4 regions of the Kocuria sp. APC 4018 genome follow, and region 2 is predicted to be linked to each of the others. Evidence: riboswitches for the same ligand, from Rfam matches in the RefSeq annotation. Region 2 holds a riboswitch; each other region holds the start of a gene.

Region 1 (4,734 bases), on a different contig from region 2:
AAGGACTCGCTGAGCCCGTCCTGCGAGCGGTAGACCTCGAGCATCGGGGCGAAAAGGTTGGCACCGAACCCCACGGTGAACATGGCCGTGCCCACGCGCCACCACGTGCGAGGGGTGACGGCCGTCACGGCGGGGTTCTCCATACCAGCGAGGCTACCGGGGCGGCGCGGGGAAATTTCACATTCTCCGGACCCTGACGCTATGCTGAAGCAGTTGTTCGCGGGTTCGCCCGTGCAACTTCCGGGATGTGGCGCAGCTTGGTAGCGCGCGTCGTTCGGGACGACGAGGTCGCAGGTTCAAATCCTGTCATCCCGACCGAAATCCCCTTGCTCCTCCGCAACCGGAGCAAGGGGATTTTTTTCATGCCCGCCCCCCGCGCGTCGGGGCTCCGTGGTGGAATCGGGGCATGACCTCCGCACCCCGTTCCCGCCCGTTCGCCCAGGTGGACGTGTTCTCCGCCGAGCCCTTCCGGGGCAATCCCGTGGCCGTCGTCCTGGACGGCGCGGACCTCACGGACGAGCAGATGGCACGGTTCGCGAACTGGACCAACCTCTCCGAGACCACGTTCGTGCTGCCGCCCACCTCCCCCGACGCGGACTACCGGCTGCGCATCTTCACGCCCGACCGCGAGCTGCCGTTCGCGGGCCACCCCACCCTGGGCTCGGCCCGCGCGTGGCTCGCGGCGGGAAACACGCCGCGCGGTGACGTCATCGTCCAGGAGTGCGCCACGGGCCTGGTCCGCGTCCACACGTCCAACGACGACGCCGCCCTCGCCTTCGAGGCCCCGCCCACCCTCCGCTCGGGGGACCTCGCACCGAACGTGCTGGAGCCGATCACCACCGGGCTGGGCCTGCACCCGGACCAGGTGGTGGCGCACCAGTGGGTGGACAACGGACCGGGGTGGGCCGCGCTGCTGCTCAGCTCCGCGGACGAGGTGCTCGCACTGGAACCCACCTTCGCCGCACTCGGTGCGCACAAGGTGGGAGTGCTCGGCCCCGCCCCCGACAGCGCGGAGCACCGCTTCGAGGTGCGCGCGTTCGTGCCCGGGGCCACCGGGTACGAGGACCCCGTGACCGGCAGCCTCAACGCGGGTCTCGCGCAGTGGCTCGTGCGGACCGGCCGCGCCCCGCAGGACTACACCGCACGTCAGGGCACCCGGATGGGTCGTCGAGGGCTGGTCCGCGTGAGCGCGGATGCGACGGGTGCCGTGCGCGTGGGTGGGCACTGCACGGTGTGCGTCTCGGGGAGCGTGGTCCTGTGAGCACCCGGCTGCACGTGGTCTTCGACGGCCGGTGCGGTTTCTGCACCCGCGCGGTGGGCTGGGTGGAACACCTGGACCGCCACGGACGGATCGAGCTGCACGCGTGGCAGCACCCGGGCGTGCCGGAGCGCTTCGGCCTGACCCCGCAGCAGTGCGACGCCTCGGTCTGGGCGGTCCCCGCCGGGCCCGGGGACCCGCAGGGCGACGGCGGGCTCGCGGTGAGCGGTGCCCGAGCAGTTGCGAGCATCCTTGACACAGCCCTGGGCACACGCTTCTTCGGCGCGCTCTACGGGCTGCCGCTGGTGGCCCGCACCCAGGAGGCCGTCTACCGCTGGGTGGCCGCTCACCGAGGACGCTTTCCGGGCGTCACCCCGTGGTGCGAGCAGCATCCCGGGCAGTGCGGTGCCGTTCGCTGACCGGCGCCTCCCCCGTCAGGCGGGCAGCGCGTCCCGGAGTTCGCGCGCGGCGGCGGTGACATCGGTGGCCTCGGTGACCGCCCGCACCACCACGATGCGCGAGGCCCCGGTGCCGAGCACGGCGGGGAGCCGGGCGGCGTCGACACCCCCGATCGCGAAGAACGGCGTGTCCCCGGCGTGCTCCGCGGCGTAGCGGGGCAGCTCCAGGCCCACCGCGGCCCGTCCCGGTTTGGTGGGGGTCTCCCAGACCGGTCCGGTGCAGAAGTAGTCGAGCCCGGGATCCGCGAGCGCGGCATCCACCTGGGCGGGCGAGTGGCACGAGCGGCCGAGCACCACGTCAGGACCCAGCACCGTGCGGGCCTGCTGCGTGGTGAGATCCCCCTGGCCCACGTGGAACACGTCCGCGCCGGTCAGCAGGGCCACGTCCGCGCGGTCGTTCACCGCAAAGAGCTTGCCGTGCTCACGGGCAACCTCAGCGAGCACCCCGATGGCCTCGATCTCCGCGGCCGCCTCGAGCGTCTTGTCCCGCAGCTGGATGATGTCCGTCCCGCCCGCGTATGCGGCGTGCAGGAACTCCCGCAGGTCACCGCGTTCCCGTCGTGCGGTCACGCACACGTAGAGCCGCGTGTCCCGCAGCTTCTCGCGGCGTCGTCGTCCCTGGTCCTCGATCTGTGCCATGCCGCCATCGTGGCACGAACCGGCACAGGGCGCGCGGCGAGCGATCTGCTCCCCGCGAATTCCCCGGGGACGGGGGCCACGGGGAGGACTAGACTGGCGGCGTCGTCCGGCCGCCCTGCATCGTGCCGCCCGACGAGTTCCACGGGAGCCCGCACCCGTCCGCACGGACCACCGCAGCGGGCTGAGAGGGCGTGAGCCGCCGACCGGTCACCTGACGCGGATCATGCCGCCGGAGGGAGGAAGAGATGCCCGAGAACACGCCCGCCCACGTGGTGGTGGCCGGGGCCGGTCTGATCGGCCTGGCCACAGCGCTCGAACTGCGACGCCGCGGGGTTGCCGTCACCGTGGCCGACCCCCAGCCCGCGTGGGGCGCCACACGTGCCGCGGCGGGGATGCTGGCACCCGTCGCGGAGACCCAGTACGGCCAGGAGCGGCTCTACCCCCTGATGCGCGCGTCCGCCGAGGAGTACCCCGGCTTCGTGGAGCGGGTGGCCGCGGCCACGGGACTCGCCACGGGATACCGCACGGAGGAGACGCTGGTGGTCGCCGCCGACGCCGCGGACGCCCGGTCCCTCTCCGACCTCGCCTCCCACCAGATCGCCTCGGGCATGGACGTGGAGGAGATCTCCACGCGCGAGGCCCGCTCCATGGAACCCGCGCTCGCCCCCAGGCTCGGGGGTGCCGTGCGCATCGTCTCCGACCGTCAGGTGGACCCGCGGATGCTGGCCGCCGCCATGGTCGAGGCCCTCAACGCACCGCACGCCGAGACGCTCGCGGGCGCCGCGGATGCCGGCCCGGTCACCTGGCTGACCCACCGGGTGGAGTCGGTGCAGGTGCCCCGCAAGGGCCCCCGCAGGGTGGAGGGTGTGCTCCTGGACAACGGCGAACGGATCCCCGCGGACGCGGTGGTGGTGGCCTCGGGGCTCACGGCCAACACCATGGGCGGGCTGCCCGAGGACCTGGAGCTGCGGCTGCGACCCGTGTTCGGTGACATCCTGCGGCTGCGCGTCCCCGACTCCGTGCTGGGACCCGGTGAGGAGCACCTGCTGACCCGCACGGTGCGCGCCCAGGTCATGGGCCGCCCGGTCTACATGGTCCCGCGCGTGGACCGCACACTGGTGGTCGGTGCCACCAACCGCGAGGACGGCCGGGAGTCGGTGCTGGCCGGAGGCGTCCACCAGCTCCTGCGGGACGCCCGCGCGGTGGTTCCCGCGATCGACGACTGCGACGTCCTGGAGATGATGGCCCGGGCCCGCCCGGGCACCCCGGACGACCTCCCCTACCTCGGAACCACCTCCGTGGCCGGGCTGGTGATCAGCACCGGGCACTTCCGCCACGGCATCCTGCTGACCCCCGTGGCCTCCCGTCTCGCGGCGGAACTCGTGACCGGGGTTCTGGATCCCGAGGTGGACCACCAGCGGGACGTGGAGTTCCTCGCCGCCACGGATCCGGGGCGCCACTCCCGCCCGAACGACGACCTGCACGACACCACCGACTTCTCGGGAGGACTCGCATGAGCGCCCCTGCACCGCACACACCAGAGGCCGGCGCCGAGCCCGGTTCTCCGGACCCCGGGCGACCGGTGCCCGCCACTGGCGAGCCCCACGCGCCGCGGCAGGACGTCGGTCCGGGCACCGCGAGCATCAACGGCTCCCCGGTGGAGGTCCACGAGGGGTTCACCCTCACCGATGCGGTGGCACAGCTGACAGGCCGGGAGATCACGCCGCAGGGCACCGCCGCGGACGGGCACCCCCTGGGGATCGCCGTGGCCGTGGACGACACCGTGGTCCCCCGCTCCCTGTGGGCCACCACCTCCGTGGCACCGGGGCAGTCCGTGGAGGTCGTCACCGCGGTGCAGGGAGGCTGAGCATGACGGACAAGGATCTGGGCACAGCGCCGCTGACGGTGGCCGGGGTGGAGCTGACCTCACGGCTCATCATGGGCACCGGCGGTCTCACGGACCTCGCCATGCTCGAGCGCGCCCTGCTGGCCTCCGGCACCGAGCTGACCACGGTGGCCCTGCGTCGCTTCTCCCCCGGCCCGTCGCGGCCGGGTGCCGCCTCCGTTCCCGGTGGCTCCGGAGCGGGGGTGGACGGAGGCGGCCCGCGCGGAACGGGAGCCACCGGTGGGACGGGTGCGGCGGCGTCGTCGTCGGGGGCCCCGCAGGACAGCCTGTACGGAATCCTGCGCCGCCACGGCATCCGGGTGCTGCCGAACACCGCCGGGTGCTACACGGCCCGGGACGCGCTGCTGACCGCAGAGCTCGGACGCGAAGCGCTGGAGACGGACTGGGTCAAGCTGGAGATCATCTCCGACGAGGACACCCTGCTGCCGGACGGCGTGGAGCTGCTGGACGCCACCGAGAAGCTCGTGCGGCGC
Region 2 (4,734 bases):
CACACCATGGCGCTGATCCCCGGGTCACTGGTGGTCGAGGTGGACCGGGGGAACGGGATCCTCTACTTCCACGTCCTGGACATCGCCACGCCGGAGCAGGCCGAGGCGTTCCGGCGCTCGGTGCTGGACACCGAGGCCGCCTGGATCCGCATCATGGGCTCGCGGGAGGACCTGGCGCTGCTGCCGGTCAAGGGTGACCCCGACCGCACGGAGGCCACGGGCGCCGTCGAGTCCCCCACCGAAGACATGGACGAGGCCGGGAGCGGGCCCGGAGAGGAGCGGTCATGACCCTGTCCGACGTCGCCGTGTGGGTGTGCGGTGTGATCCTCGCGCTCGCGGCCGCGGGCACCATCTACCGCCTGGCCAAGGGGCCGTCCCTGCTGGACCGGGTGATCGCCACGGACGTCCTCCTGGCCATCGTGGGCGCCGCTCTGGCCGTGGAGATGGTGTACCACCGCCACACGGACAACCTGGTGCTGCTCGTGATCGTCTCCCTCGTGGGGTTCCTGGGCTCGGTCACGGTGGCGCGCAACGTGGGGCTGGACCGCTCATGAACTGGCACACGGTGACGGACGTCGCGGCAGTGGTGTGCCTGGTCGCGGGGACGTTCATGTCGCTCGCGGCCGCGGTGGGCCTCGTGCGCTTCCCCGATCTGCTCTCCCGCATGCATGCGGGCACCAAGCCCCAGGTCTTCGGGCTGCTCCTGCTGCTCACCGCCCTCGCGCTCGCCAGCGGGGAGCCCCGGATGATCCCCCTGCTGGTCCTCGCGTGGATCTTCCAGCTGCTCACGGTCCCGGTCTCCGCGCACATGGTGGGCCGTGCGGCCTACCGTTCCAAGCACCTGCACGAGGAGAACCTCGTGGCGGACGAGCTGCGTGACGTGGTGGCCCGCGCCGGTGAGGACCGGCCCGACTGACGACACACGCGGTGGCGCCACCCGGGCAGGTGACACCACCCCGGCTCACGGGTTCGTATGCTGGGGTGGGAGTACGACGCCGCCGGCCACCACGCGCCGGCGGCACTTTCGAGAACTGAGGAGAATCCCATGAACAAGGCGATGGACATTTTCGGCACGGTGGCCTCCCTGGGCGGCGTGGCCATGGCCAACAAGGCTCTGACCGTGGCGTGGAAGCAGGTCACGGGCAACGAGCCCCCCGCCAAGAACCCGGACGAGGACGAGGCCTGGCGCGACATCATCATCTGGGCCATGATCACCGGTGTGGTGGGCACGGTCATCAAGGTGGGCATTGCCCGCCAGGTGTCCAAGATGCAGTCCGACGACAACGACTCCTCGAAGTCCTCGCAGGCCGAGATCTGAGTCCTGCTCCCGCGGCACTCCCGCCGGCGAGGCCACGCGCTTGGCGCGTCCTCACGGCGGGACTCCGCGGGACCGGGGTGCGGTGCACGGCCCGCACCCCGCACCACAGCGGTCGGCCGGGGCGCCTCGAGCACCCCGGCCGACCGCCGTGGTGGTCTAGACTGGTGGCTCAACGACAGGGGAGCGCCACCGAGGCGCTGAGAGTGCGCGCGAGCGCAGACCCTCGAACCTGATCCGGTTCATACCGGCGCTAGGGAGTCGAGCATCTCAAGAGCCCGTCCGCGGTGCGCGGGGGCTCTTCCCCTCCTGGAACCTTCAGGAGGAGTTCTCATGACGCAGCTCAGCAGCACCCCCACTGGAACCGCACGGGGTACCGCCCGCACGCAGTCCTGGCGGGTCGTGGACATCGTGGTGGCGGCGGTCCTCGCCGCGGCGTGCGCGGTGATCTTCTGGATGTGGTCCAACCTGCTGTACCCCGTGGTCTCCACGGCCGCGGTGGCGTATCCGCCCTCGGCGGGGCTCATCTCGGGCGGCTGGCTCGTGGCGGGCACCCTGGGCGCGCTCATCATCCGCAAGCCCGGCGCGGCCCTGTTCTGCGAGCTGCTCGCGGCGGTGCTGGAGGGCTTCCTGGGAACCCACTTCGGGTGGACCGTGGTGATCTCCGGTCTCGTCCAGGGTCTCGGAGTGGAGCTCGTGTTCCTCCTGACGGGCTACCGCCGCTTCGGCCTGGCCGTGGCCACCGCGGCCGGTGCGCTCTCCGGACTGTTCCTCGGGGCGAGCGAGGACATCATGTACAACTATGAGTGGGCCCTGGACCAGAAGGTCGTCTACGCCGCGCTCACCACCCTCTCCGGTGCGGTGATCGCCGGTGCCCTGATGTGGCTCGTGGTGCGCGCGCTGCAGGCCACCGGGGTGCTGGGGGCCCTGGCCTCCGGCGCCACGCGCCGTCGATGACGGAACCGGCGGGGTCAGCGCCCACGGGTGCGGCCGTGCGGCTGGAGCGGTTCGGGTGGCACTATCCCGGCCGTCAGGATCCGAGCCTCCGTGACGTCACCGCCGTGCTCGAACCCGGGGAGCGCGTGCTGCTGCTGGGGCCGTCCGGCGCCGGGAAGTCCACGCTGCTGCAGGCCCTCGCGGGGGTGGAACAGGATCCGGACGGGCAGTCCCGCTCCGGCGGGCTGAGCGTGGACGGCGTGGACCCACGGGAGGCGCGCGGGGCCGTGGGCTTCATGCACCAGGACCCCGAGACCCAGGTGATCCTCTCCCGCGTGGGGGACGACGTCGCGTTCGGGCTGGAGAACATCTCGGTGCCCCCCGAGCAGATCTGGCCCCGCGTGGACGAGGCGCTCGCGCGGGTGGGGCTGACGCTGCCCCTCGCGCACTCCACCACGGCCCTGTCCGGCGGGCAGAAGCAGCGCCTCGCGCTCGCGGGAGTCATGGCCATGCGACCCCGGCTGCTGCTGCTGGACGAGCCCACCGCGAGCGTGGACCAGGAGGGCGCGGAGCAGCTGTGCCGGGCTGTCTCCGAGGCGGTGTTGCGGGACGGCATCACGCTCGTGGTCGTGGAGCACCGGGTGGCCCTGTGGGAACCCGTGGTGGACCGGGTGATCGTGCTGGACGAGCACGGCCGGGTGGCCTTCGACGGTCCCACCCGCGAGACCCTCCACGACGCCCGCCACCTGCTCCAGGAGCAGGGCACGTGGGTGCCCGGCTGGGTTCCGACCACGCGCGCACCCGCCCCGGCGGACACCCGCGGCCCGGACGCCGGGGAGGTGCTGCTGAGCGCCCGGGACCTCGCCGTCTCCCGCGTGCAGCCGACGCGGCGCGAGATCGCCCGCAGGCGGCGTCGTGCCCGGAAGGCCTGGCGGCGCGGCACGGACGCGGCTGTGGACCCCCTGGACGGCTGGGACGCGCCCGTGGCCGCCGAGGGCATCAGCCTGGACGTCCGCGCGGGCCGTGCGCTCGCCGTGACCGGCGTGAACGGGGCGGGCAAGTCCACCCTGGCGCTGACGCTGGCGGGTCTGCTCGTGCCCGTGCGCGGCACGGTGCGGGCCTCCGCGGCGCTCGCGGACGGCGCGCCGCAGGACCCCTCGCTGTGGGATGGCGGGGAGCTGATCCCGCGCGTGGGCACGGTCTTCCAGCACCCCGAGCACCAGTTCCTGCGTCCCACCGTGCGCGCCGAGCTCGAGTTCGGACCGCGTCAGCTGCTGCGCCGCGCCGGAGCCTCGAAGGACGAGCTGCCGGAGCACGACGCCGCCCGGGTGGAGGACCTGCTGCGTCGCCTGCGCCTCGAGGACCTCGCGGACGCCAACCCGTTCACGCTGTCCGGTGGTCAGAAGCGCCGGTTGTCGGTGGCCACCGTGCTCGCGGCGGCCCCGCGCGTGCTGATCCTGGACGAACCCACGTTCGGCCAGGACGCCCAGACCTGGAGGGAGCTCGTGGACCTGCTCGTGGCGGAGATGGACCGGGGCACGGCGGTGGTCGCCGTGACCCACGACCGCGACCTCGTGGCGGCGCTGGAGGCGCAGGACGTGAGGCTCGGCTCATGAGCACGCCCGTGGCGCCGTCCATGTTCGGTCCCCGCACGGGGCTGCTGTCCCGCGCCAACCCGGTGGTCAAGCTGCTGGGGGCGCTGCTGATCACGCTCGTGATCGTGGTGAGCGCGGACCCCGTGACCAACGCCGTGGCCCTCGCGGGGCAGCTCGTGCTCCTCGCGGGGGTGGGGCTCGGCCCGTGGCGGCTGCTGCGGCTGCTGTGGCCCCTCGCGGTGGCCGCGCTGATCAGCGGCTGGGGCACCGCGATGCTCTCGCCCGCGGGCGGCACGGTCCTCGTGGAGGTCGGCTGGCTCACGATCACCACCGGGTCCCTGGCCGCGGGCGGCGCGATCGCCCTGCGCGGACTCGCGATCGCCCTGCCCGGGATCACCGTGCTGCTGACCACCGACCCCACGGATCTCGCGGACGGGCTCGCCCAGACCCTCAGACTGCCGGCGCGGTTCGTGCTCGCGGCGCTCGCGGCCATGCGGCTGGTCGAGGTCATGGTCACCGAGTGGAGCGTGCTCGCATCCGCCCGCCGGGCACGCGGCGCGGGGGGCCGGAGCGGCCCGGTGGGGGCCGCGCAGGAGTTTGGCGGTCAGGCGTTCGCCCTGCTCGTCCAGTCCCTGCGCCGGGCCACGCGGCTGGCCATGACCATGGAGGCGCGTGGCTTCGGCGCCGGGCCGCGCACGTGGGCGCGGAGTCTGCACTGCAGCCGCGTGGACGTTCTCGTGGGCACCGCCGTGGTGCTCGCCGCGGTGGGTGCCCTGGTGGTCTCCCTGGCGCTGGGCACGCACCGCTTCATCTGGCAGTGAGGCCGCCGCCGACGCCGCCCGGCGTGACGGCTCTCTGCGCGCCGGAGGTGGCCAGTGGGGGGAAGTG
Region 3 (4,734 bases), on a different contig from region 2:
CGTGGAGAGCTGCGCGAGGGACTGCTCCACGGGCAGCAGCCGGTCCACGCGCTCCTGCTTGGCGAGGGCCTCCTCGTGGGTGCGGCCCACGTAGGTGACCAGCCCGGGCATCACGACCACGGCCTCCGGGTCGCGCCCGGCCCGCGCCACCTCCGCCTTGACCGAGGAGTAGTACTCCTGGGCGGCGGGGAGGTCGTAGGCCACGGCGTAGATCCCCTCCGCGAAGTCCCCGGCCAGGGCCTTGCCGGGACCGGACGCACCGGCCTGGAACAGCACCGGCTCGCCCTGCGGGGAGCGCGGGACCGTGAGGGGCCCGTCCACCAGGAAGTGGCGGCCCTCGTGGTCCAGGCGGTGCAGCTTGGAGGGGTCCGCCCACTGGCCCTCGGGGTCCGCGGTGACGGCGTCCTCGTCCCAGCTGGCCCACAGGGCGCGGGCCACCTCCACGAACTCGCGGGCGCGCTCGTAGCGCTCGTCCTTGGGTGGCATGGCCCGATAGCCGTGGTTGCGGGCCTCGTCGTCCCACATGGAGGTCACCACGTTCCAGCCCGCCCGGCCGCCCGAGATGTGGTCCAGGGACGCGAGCATCCGGGCCGCGTGGAACGGCGTGAAGAACGTGGAGGACACTGTGCACACCAGGCCGATGCGCTCGGTGGCGCGCGCCATCGCGGACAGGGCGGTCAGCGGTTCCAGGGACCAGTGGGGTCCGCCGGACACGTCGCCCACGCTGTGGCCGTCCGCGAAGAACACGGCGTCGAACAGGCCGCGCTCGGCGGTCTGCGCGAGCTCCTCGTAGTAGCTGATGTTCGTGAGGCGGTGCACCGAGGAGTTGGGCGCGCGCCACGCGGCCTGGTGGTGGCCGGCGCCGTAGAGGAACGCGTTGAGGTGGAGGCGGCGGGCCATGTCAGTCCATCACCAGCCCGCCGTCGACCACCAGGTTCTGGCCGGTGACCCCGCGGGACCAGTCCGAGGCGATGAACAGGGCGGTGTCCGCGAACTCCTCGGGGGTGGTCACGCGGCCCAGGGGAGTGCCGGCGGCGATGTAGTCGAAGACCTCGTCCGGGGTGGCGGCGCTCGCGTCCGTGGTGCGCAGCAGGCCGCCCGAGATCATGTTCACGGTGATGCCCTGCGGGCCCAGGTCCTTGGCGGCGGTGCGGGTGAGGGAGAGCAGGGCGGCCTTCGCGGCGGTGTAGTCGTGGTAGGGGACCACGGGGTTCTGGAAGAGGTTGGTGCCGATGTTGATGATGCGGCCCTCGCCGGCCTCCGCCATGCCTGGGGTGACCGCCTGCATCACGTTGAGAGCGCCCACCACGGCGCCCTGGAACTGCTGCGTGAGGTTGTCCGCGGTCAGGTGCTCCAGGGTGGGGCGGGCGTCCCCGTTGAAGCTGAAGTCCACCAGGGCGTTGTTCACGGCCACCGTGATCGGCGCGCCGAAGTGCTCCCTGGCCTGGGTGACCATGTCCCGCATCTGCTGCGCGTCGGTCACGTCCGCCTGGACCGCGAGGGCCCTGTCCTCCCCGAGTTCGCTGACCAGCGCACGGGCCCGCTCCTCGCTGGAGTGGTAGTTCACGAGGACGCGCGCGCCCTCCCGCGCGAACGCCCGGCTGAGGTGCTCCCCGAGCCCGCGGGCTCCGCCGGTGACCAGGACGATGGTGTTCTCGATCCGCATGCTCACTCCTGTGGCTCACGGCGAAGAAAGCGGTGCGCCACCTGCGCGGTGCGACCGTGACATCCCTTCGCCAGTACTAACTGGACAGGTTCGACGGGTGTCATCTCAGCCGCCTTGTCCTCGCGCTCCGTGCGCCCGGTGGGCGGGGAGGGAAGGGTGGCGGCACCCCGTGTCACTGGTGGTCAGTGTAGTCAGGGAGGTTTGGCGAGGATCAAGTGAGCGGATTGACCGAGAAGGATGGGGTCGCAGGGAACCCTGATAGGAAAGTGGTGGGACCGATTGGCCGGTGCTGGGCGCGGCGCACGGCAACCAGAACGGAGACGGGTGAATGTCAGACCGAACAGCCGCTTCACGGGCAAGGGACGTTGGATGGGTGCTGTGGTTTGCCGCGTTGCTCGTCTGGATCGCGGGGCTCGTGGCCGAGCGACTCCTGCACTTCGGATCCCTGTCCTGCGAACTGGGCGACGGAAGCTCGATCTACGGTGAGCCGGGGTGGAGCTGGGTGCCACTGGGCCACACGTGCACCTGGGAGAACGTGGGCGGCGTGACGGTCGTGGACGAGCCGTCCATGATGACTCTCGTACCGCTGCTGGTCCTGTTCCTGTGGGGAATCAGCCTGATGACGGCCCGCATCGTTGAGGTGCGGTCGCGCCGCCACTCGCCGTCGTGACTTCTGGCGAAGGGCTCTTTTCAGGAAAGACCGCTTGTCATTTCCTGGCGCGCGGCACCGCCGGCGGATCCCTCCCCGTCTGGAACAAGGGTGACGCGTGGTCCCCGATCATCTGGTTGATAGCTTGAGGCCATGAATATAGCTATGTGGGTGGCCATCATTGTGGGGATTTTCCTGGCGGGCGGTCTGGTCTGGTTCTTCGCCCGAAAGGACGTCTTGGGGTCCGCCGAGGACAAGAAGAGAGGCAACCGCGATTCGACGGATGCTCCGCCTCGCGACCTCTGATCGGGTGCCGGACAACGGCGCAGGTTCTAGGGGTATCAGTCGGGTGCGCCCGCCTCTGCAGCTGGGACCCAAGGTCATGATGGAAAGCACGGGTGCGCCGCATAAAGGCGCCCTGCTACCCTTACTGGCTGGTGTGCCGGGAAGTCTGGTCGGCGGTAATGAGCGTGATGCCCGTCGACACTGGAGTGATCCATGCCCCTGCACCACACGTCCACCCCTGCCCACCGTGAGCCCGGATCCCCGGAGCCCGTGGCGCAGGAAGAGTCCTCCGGCTTCGTCTCGGAGCCCGGTTTCTTCAACCATCCTGAGCCGCCGTGCGAGCCCGACCACCCCTCGGGTGGCGTCCTCTCCCGGCTCCAGGACGTCCTGCGCCGCGAGACCGTGGCTGGCATCCTCCTCGTGGTTGCCGCTGTCATCGCCCTCGTCTGGGCCAACTCGCCCTTTGTGGAGAGCTACTTCGCCCTCCGTGACCTCGAGGTCGGCTACGAGCCGTGGCACCTGAAGCTCAGCCTCGGCACCTGGGCCGCGGACGGACTGCTCGCCATCTTCTTCTTCCTCGTGGGCCTCGAGCTCAAGCGCGAGTTCGTCTCGGGTGATCTGCGGGACCTCCGCAAGGCGGCGGTGCCGATCGCGGCGGCCGTGGGCGGCGTCGTCGTCCCCGCGCTGATCTACGCCGCGGTGAACGCGACGAACCCCGAGACCCTGGGCGGCTGGGCGATCCCCACCGCCACCGACATTGCGTTCGCCGTGGCGGTGCTCGCGATCGTGGGATCGCACCTGCCCAGCGCGCTCCGCCTCTTCCTGCTCACGCTCGCGGTGGTGGACGACCTGCTGGCCATCACCATCATCGCGGTCTTCTACACGGACGAGGTGCACGTGCTCCCGCTGCTCCTCGCGCTCGTCCCGCTGGCCGTGTTCGGGCTGCTGGCGCACCGCTTCCCCCGCTTCTTCGCCCACCGCACGTGGGCCGCGTGGGTGATCCTGGTGCCGCTGGCCGTGATCACGTGGGCCCTGGTCCACGAGGCCGGGATCCACGCCACGGTCGCCGGCGTGCTGCTCGGCTTCGCCGTTCCCGTCATGGGGGCCAGGGCCTCCGGGGAGCCCGTGGAGCTCGCCGAGCACCTGGAGCACCGCGTGCGGCCCCTGTCCGCCGGGTTCGCGGTGCCGGTCTTCGCGTTCTTCTCCGCGGGCGTCGCGGTGGGCGGCTGGGACGGATTGACGACGGCGCTCGCCGCCCCCGTCACGCTCGGCATCATCGCGGGCCTCGTCCTGGGCAAGCCGCTGGGCATCATTGCGGCCACATGGCTCACCACCGTGCTCACCGGGCGGAAGCTGGACCCGTCCTACAAGTGGATCGACCTGGTGGGGATCGCGCTGCTGGCCGGGATCGGGTTCACGGTGTCCCTGCTGATCGCGGAGCTGAGCTTCGACCCGTCCGCGGCCGCAGGGGACCAGGCCAAGGTGGCCGTGCTGACCGCCTCGGTGCTGGCGGCGGTGCTGGCCGGTGGGCTGCTGGCGGTCCGCAACCGCCGGTACCGCAGCGCATCCCTCTCCGCTTGAGGAGGGCTCAGCCCTCCCGCCACCACGCGTCCGCCGGGGTCACCGGCACGGTGCGCTTGTGGCGGGAGCGCAGGAAGATCTGCTCCAGCTTCTCCGCGACCTCCACGGGGACATCCTTGCCCTCGAGGTAGTCGTCGATGTCCTCGTACGTGAGGCCCAGCTCGTCCTCGTCCGTGCGCCCGGGGTTGTCGTTGAGCAGGTCCGCGGTGGGGACCTTCCCGACCAGCCGCTCCGAGGCCCCCAGGTACTCCAGCAGCTGCCGGTTCTGCCGCTTGTCCAGCCCGGCCAGCGGCAGGAGGTCCGCGCCGCCGTCCCCGAACTTGGTGAAGAACCCGGTGATGGACTCCGCCGCGTGGTCCGTTCCGATCACCAGCAGGTTGTGGTCCCCGCCCACCGCGTACTGCGCGGTCATGCGCACGCGGGCCTTGGTGTTGCCGCGCGTGAAGTCGGTGAGCTGCTCGCCGGTGGCCGCGGCGTAGGCGGCCTCGAACCCGTCGACGGCCGGAGCGACGTCGTACGTGAGCACCCTGTCCGGCTCGATGAAGGCGAGCGC
Region 4 (4,734 bases), on a different contig from region 2:
CGTTTGATGCCTGGCCACCCCGAGAAAATCGCCAAGTGTGAGGCAATACACCCGCCGGTGAGATCAGGGACGCACGGGCTCCTCGCCCCGGACCGTGGGTTCCGGGAGGTACACCTGTCCCCCGGCGGCGAGGAACTCCTGGCTCTTGCGCTGCATCCCGGCGATCGCGGCCTGGTTCTCCGCGCTGCCGTAGGTGTCCCGGATGTCCTGGGAGATGCGCATGGAGCAGAACTTGGGCCCGCACATCGAGCAGAAGTGGGCGGTCTTGGCGGGCTCGGCGGGCAGGGTCTCGTCGTGGTACTCCTGCGCGGTCACCGGGTCCAGCCCCAGCCCGAACTGGTCCCGCCAGCGGAACTCGAAGCGTGCCTTGGACAGCGCGTCGTCGCGTTCCGTGGCGCCCGGGTGGCCCTTGGCGATGTCCGCGGCGTGGGCGGCGATCTTGTAGGTGATCACGCCGGTCTTGACGTCGTCTCGGTTGGGCAGGCCCAGGTGCTCCTTGGGGGTCACGTAGCACAGCATCGCGGTGCCGTAGCGAGCGATCTCCGTGGCACCGATCGCGGAAGTGATGTGGTCGTAGCCGGGAGCGATGTCCGTGGCGAGCGGGCCCAGGGTGTAGAACGGGGCGCCGTCGCACAGCTCCTGCTGGCGCTCCACGTTCTCGCGGATCTTGTGCAGCGGGATGTGGCCGGGACCCTCCACCATCACCTGCACGTCGTGCTCCCACGCGCGCTTGGTCAGCTCGGCGAGGGTGTCCAGCTCGGCGAACTGGGCGGCGTCGTTGGCGTCCGCGATGGAGCCGGGGCGCAGGCCGTCGCCCAGGGAGAACGCGACGTCGTACTGCGCGAAGATCTCGCACAGCTCGTCGAAGTGCGTGTAGAGGAAGTTCTCCCGGTGGTGCGCCAGGCACCAGCCGGCCATGATCGACCCGCCGCGCGAGACGATCCCGGTGACGCGCTCGGCGGTCAGCGGCACGTAGCGCAGCAGCACGCCCGCGTGGACCGTCATGTAGTCCACGCCCTGCTCGCACTGCTCGATCACGGTGTCCCGGTAGATCTCCCACGTGAGCGCGTTGGCGTCCCCGTCCACCTTCTCGAGCGCCTGGTAGATGGGCACGGTGCCGATGGGTATCGGGGAGTTGCGCAGGATCCACTCGCGCGTGGTGTGGATGTCGTTGCCCGTGGAGAGGTCCATGAGCGTGTCCGCGCCCCACTTGGCGGCCCACTCCAGCTTGGCCACCTCCTCGCTGATGGAGCTGGTCACCGCCGAGTTGCCGATGTTCGCGTTCACCTTCACCAGGAACTTCCGCCCGATGACCATGGGCTCGGACTCCGGGTGGTTCACGTTCAGCGGGATCACCGCGCGCCCGGCGGCCACCTCCTGGCGCACCAGTTCCACGTCGCACTGCTCCCGCAGCGCCACGAAACGCATCTCCGGGGTCACGACGCCGCGGCGCGCGTAGTGCATCTGGGTCACGCACCTGCCGGGCCGGGCCCGCCGGGGCTCCGGCTTCCTCCCCCGCCACTGCTGGGACGGTACACCGCGGCGCACGGCGCTGCGGCCGTCGTCCTCGAGCTTGAGGCCGCGGGCCTCGTAGACCTCGGTGTCGTCCCGCTCCTCGATCCACGGCGCCCGCCAGGGCTCCAGCCCCTCCTCCGGGACGCTGCCCGGGCCCATCGTGCGGTACACCTGCAGCGGGTGGTTGGGTGTGCCGTCCGGGGCGTCCAGCTGGTGGATCTCCGTGACGGGCACCTGGATGCCGTGCTCCGTGTCCTCCAGCCACGCCAGGCGGTGGGACTCGTGCTGCTCGGTCTGCTGGATGGTCTTGTCCCCGGGGGCGTCCTGTAGGCCGTTCTCCGTGGAGGTCTCGGACGTCGCAGAGGTCTCGGGGGCAGATGTGCTGGGGGTGTGCGAAGGCAAGGCCGTTCCTCACTTCCTACGCCGGTACGAGCCGGTTCAGGTTCGACGGTCCCGGGCAGCACTGGCCCGATCTCAGCCCCCGCGTCTGGGGCTCCCGTGTGGACGGTCACATGTCTAGCACACATCCGGCGGTGAGAGGGCGACCCCGCAGCATTCCCTTGGCTGGCCTCTTGCCGCCGTGATCGCGGCCCGTCCACGGCGCCGCCACGCCCGTGGCAGTATCGTGGCGCGCGAGGCGGGTCGTGCGGTCCTGATCGCGCCGTCCTGCCCGTGCCTCAGCATCCCCCTGACCAAAGGCTTGTCCCCCATGGCCCTGACCGTCCGCAAGAAGCGCTTCATCGGGCGCATGATCGGGCACGCCACCAACCCGGTGCGGGTGCACTGGCGGACCTGGCGCCGTCAGGAGCAGCGTCACACCATCGGTGGCGTGGAGATCGTGCTGCCACCGGAGCACAATCTCCCCTACTACCAGCGCCGGGATCCCACGTACGACGCGTACGCCATCGACCTGCTCGCCCGGCTCGCGGCCGGGAACCGGCACGTCGCGGTCATCGACGTGGGGGCGAACGTGGGAGACACCGCGGCCGCCGTCCTCGCTTCGGACCCACGGAGCTCGGTGATCAGCGTCGAAGGTGATCCAATGTTCCTCGGCTACCTGGCCCGCAACCTGGCTGCGCACGCCGAGCGCGCCACCGTGGTGGAGGGGTTCGTGGGACCGGTGGGCACGCGGGTGTCCTTCAGCCGCGCCGGCTCCACGGGCGGGTTCCAGCCGGAGGAGGGCGCCGGCGGGCACGCCGTCGAGGACTGGGTCTCCCCCGCATCGCTGCTGGCCATGCCCGCCCCCGAGGACCTGGTGGTGTGGAAGAGCGACATCGACGGCTTCGACATCCACGTGTTGGTGCACCACTGGGACGCCATCGACTCCCGCTGCGACGTCCTGTGGTTCGAGTACGACTCACCGCGCACCCTGGGTGACCGCGCCGACGACGAGCGCCTGATCCGGGCCCTGGCTGCGAGCGGTCGCACGCTTCTCGTCCACGACAACCTGGGCCGCCGCATGGTGCAGCTGCCGCCCGGTGACAGCACTGGGCTGCGCACGCTCTCCCGCTGGCTGCACGAGCAGGTGGACGGTCACGTGGTGGTTCCATACCTCGACGTGTGGGCCCTGTCCCCTGAAGCGGTTCAGCTTCTCCAGTGCGACTGAATCGACGACCGAAAACGATCCCGAGAATTGCTCAGACTGCTGATAAACAGGCGCAGTGCACTGACCATTGACGCGTCGACAATTACGCGGGAAATACGCTGACCCGCCCGCCCCATTCGCCGTCTTTCGCAGCTCCCAGGAGTAGCGTGAAACACGTACCTGACGACTTCAAAGACTGCGGTTCAGGCACTGACGAGGGGCGATCATGACGGCAACTGTGCACCGAGACCACCGGACATCTTCCACACCGGGCAGACGCCTGCCGGTGTCGAACTTCGCGGCGAAAACCACGATGGCCGTCACCGGACTCATTTTTGTGGGATTCGTGTTCGTCCACATGTACGGCAACCTGCACATCTACCGCGGGCAGGAAGAATTCGACCACTACGCGCACTGGCTGCGCGAGATCGCCATGCCGCTGCTGCCCTACTCGGGCATGCTGTGGATCCTGCGGGTGGTCCTGCTGGTCAGCCTGGCGCTGCACCTCGGGTGCGGCCTGCTGCTGTGGACCCGCGCCCGCCGCGCCCGTGGGGCGTTCCCCCGCAAGGGCCTCCGGCGTCCGGACGCACTGATGGCGCGCTACATGCTGGGCACCGGCATCGTCATCCTGCTGTTCGTGATCTTCCACATCCTCGACCTCACCCTGGGGGCGCCACCGGCCGCCACCGGCTCGTTCGAGGCCGGCTCGGCGTACGCCAACCTCGTCGCCAGCTTCCAGCGCCCCGTGGTCGCGGCGTTCTACATGCTCACGATGCTGGTGCTCACCGCCCACGTGGCCCACGGCACGTGGACCGCCGCCAACGACCTCGGTGCCACGGGCAGGCGGCTGCGCCAGGTCGCCGCCTGGGTGGCCGGGCTGGTGGCGATCGCCATCTGCGTGGGCAACGTGACCATCCCCCTCATGGTTCTGCTGGGAGTGATTCAGTGATGACGGCATCCACGCAGGCCCAGGCCCTGCTCGACGAGCTCCGCACGGTGGGTTCGGACCTGCCAGGGCTGCAGGCGGAGGTCCCCGCGTCCCAGATCTGGGCGGACCGGCGGCTGCACTACCGCCTGGTCTCCCCGCTGAACCGCCGCAAGTTCACGGTCATCGTGGTGGGCACCGGTCTCGCGGGGGCGGGCGCCGCCGCGGCCCTCGGGGAGCTCGGGTACAACGTGGAGTCCTTCACGTTCCACGACGCCCCGCGGCGAGCGCACTCGGTGGCGGCCCAGGGCGGCATCAACGCGGCCCGCGCCCGCAAGGTGGACAACGACTCCGTGGCCCGGTTCGTGAAGGACACCGTCAAGGGCGGTGACTTCCGGGGCCGCGAGGCGGATGCCTGGCGCCTGGCCGAGGAGAGCGTGCGGGTGATCGACCACATGAACGCGATCGGCGCCCCGTTCGCCCGCGAGTACGGCGGCCAGCTGGCCACCCGCTCGTTCGGTGGCGTGCAGGTCTCCCGCACGTACTACACCCGGGGGCAGACCGGCCAGCAGCTGCAGGTGGCCGCCGCCCAGGCACTGCTGCGGCAGGTCTCCACGGGGCAGGTGAACCTGCACACCCGCACGGAGATGCTGGACCTGATCGTCGCGGACGGCCGCGCCCAGGGCATCGTGGTGCGCGATCTCATCAC

What was found. A riboswitch is a leader RNA that binds a small molecule or an ion and turns the genes downstream of it on or off. The one in region 2 is predicted to bind thiamine pyrophosphate.
Region 1: linked by a shared signal. The riboswitch ahead of thiO (glycine oxidase ThiO) and the one ahead of QL985_RS04345 (ECF transporter S component) in region 2 are both predicted to bind thiamine pyrophosphate.
Region 3: linked by a shared signal. The riboswitch ahead of QL985_RS11255 (3-oxoacyl-ACP reductase) and the one ahead of QL985_RS04345 (ECF transporter S component) in region 2 are both predicted to bind thiamine pyrophosphate.
Region 4: linked by a shared signal. The riboswitch ahead of thiC (phosphomethylpyrimidine synthase ThiC) and the one ahead of QL985_RS04345 (ECF transporter S component) in region 2 are both predicted to bind thiamine pyrophosphate.

The regions. Positions count from the first base shown of each region.
Region 1 is NZ_JASDCY010000018.1:4,058-8,791, forward strand. Features, by position in the region: gene QL985_RS05085 (MFS transporter) at 1-143, opposite strand, end outside; tRNA gene QL985_RS05090 (tRNA-Pro) at 242-315, shown strand; gene QL985_RS05095 (PhzF family phenazine biosynthesis protein) at 407-1,261, shown strand; gene QL985_RS05100 (DUF393 domain-containing protein) at 1,258-1,677, shown strand; gene thiE (thiamine phosphate synthase) at 1,693-2,355, opposite strand; TPP riboswitch at 2,487-2,610, shown strand; gene thiO (glycine oxidase ThiO) at 2,601-3,872, shown strand; gene thiS (sulfur carrier protein ThiS) at 3,938-4,222, shown strand; gene QL985_RS05120 (thiazole synthase) at 4,225-4,734, shown strand, end outside.
Region 2 is NZ_JASDCY010000014.1:33,203-37,936, forward strand. Features, by position in the region: gene QL985_RS04325 (Na+/H+ antiporter subunit E) at 1-288, shown strand, start outside; gene QL985_RS04330 (monovalent cation/H+ antiporter complex subunit F) at 285-554, shown strand; gene mnhG (monovalent cation/H(+) antiporter subunit G) at 551-916, shown strand; gene QL985_RS04340 (DUF4235 domain-containing protein) at 1,046-1,318, shown strand; TPP riboswitch at 1,486-1,592, shown strand; gene QL985_RS04345 (ECF transporter S component) at 1,649-2,272, shown strand; gene QL985_RS04350 (ATP-binding cassette domain-containing protein) at 2,269-3,867, shown strand; gene QL985_RS04355 (energy-coupling factor transporter transmembrane component T) at 3,864-4,667, shown strand.
Region 3 is NZ_JASDCY010000080.1:561-5,294, forward strand. Features, by position in the region: gene QL985_RS11250 (LLM class flavin-dependent oxidoreductase) at 1-900, opposite strand, end outside; gene QL985_RS11255 (3-oxoacyl-ACP reductase) at 902-1,666, opposite strand; TPP riboswitch at 1,712-1,846, opposite strand; gene QL985_RS11260 (hypothetical protein) at 2,040-2,336, shown strand; gene nhaA (Na+/H+ antiporter NhaA) at 2,814-4,181, shown strand; gene nadE (ammonia-dependent NAD(+) synthetase) at 4,189-4,734, opposite strand, start outside.
Region 4 is NZ_JASDCY010000041.1:10,908-15,641, reverse strand. Features, by position in the region: gene thiC (phosphomethylpyrimidine synthase ThiC) at 64-1,818, opposite strand; TPP riboswitch at 1,914-2,025, opposite strand; gene QL985_RS08360 (hypothetical protein) at 2,225-3,121, shown strand; gene QL985_RS08355 (succinate dehydrogenase cytochrome b subunit) at 3,327-4,049, shown strand; gene QL985_RS08350 (fumarate reductase/succinate dehydrogenase flavoprotein subunit) at 4,049-4,734, shown strand, end outside.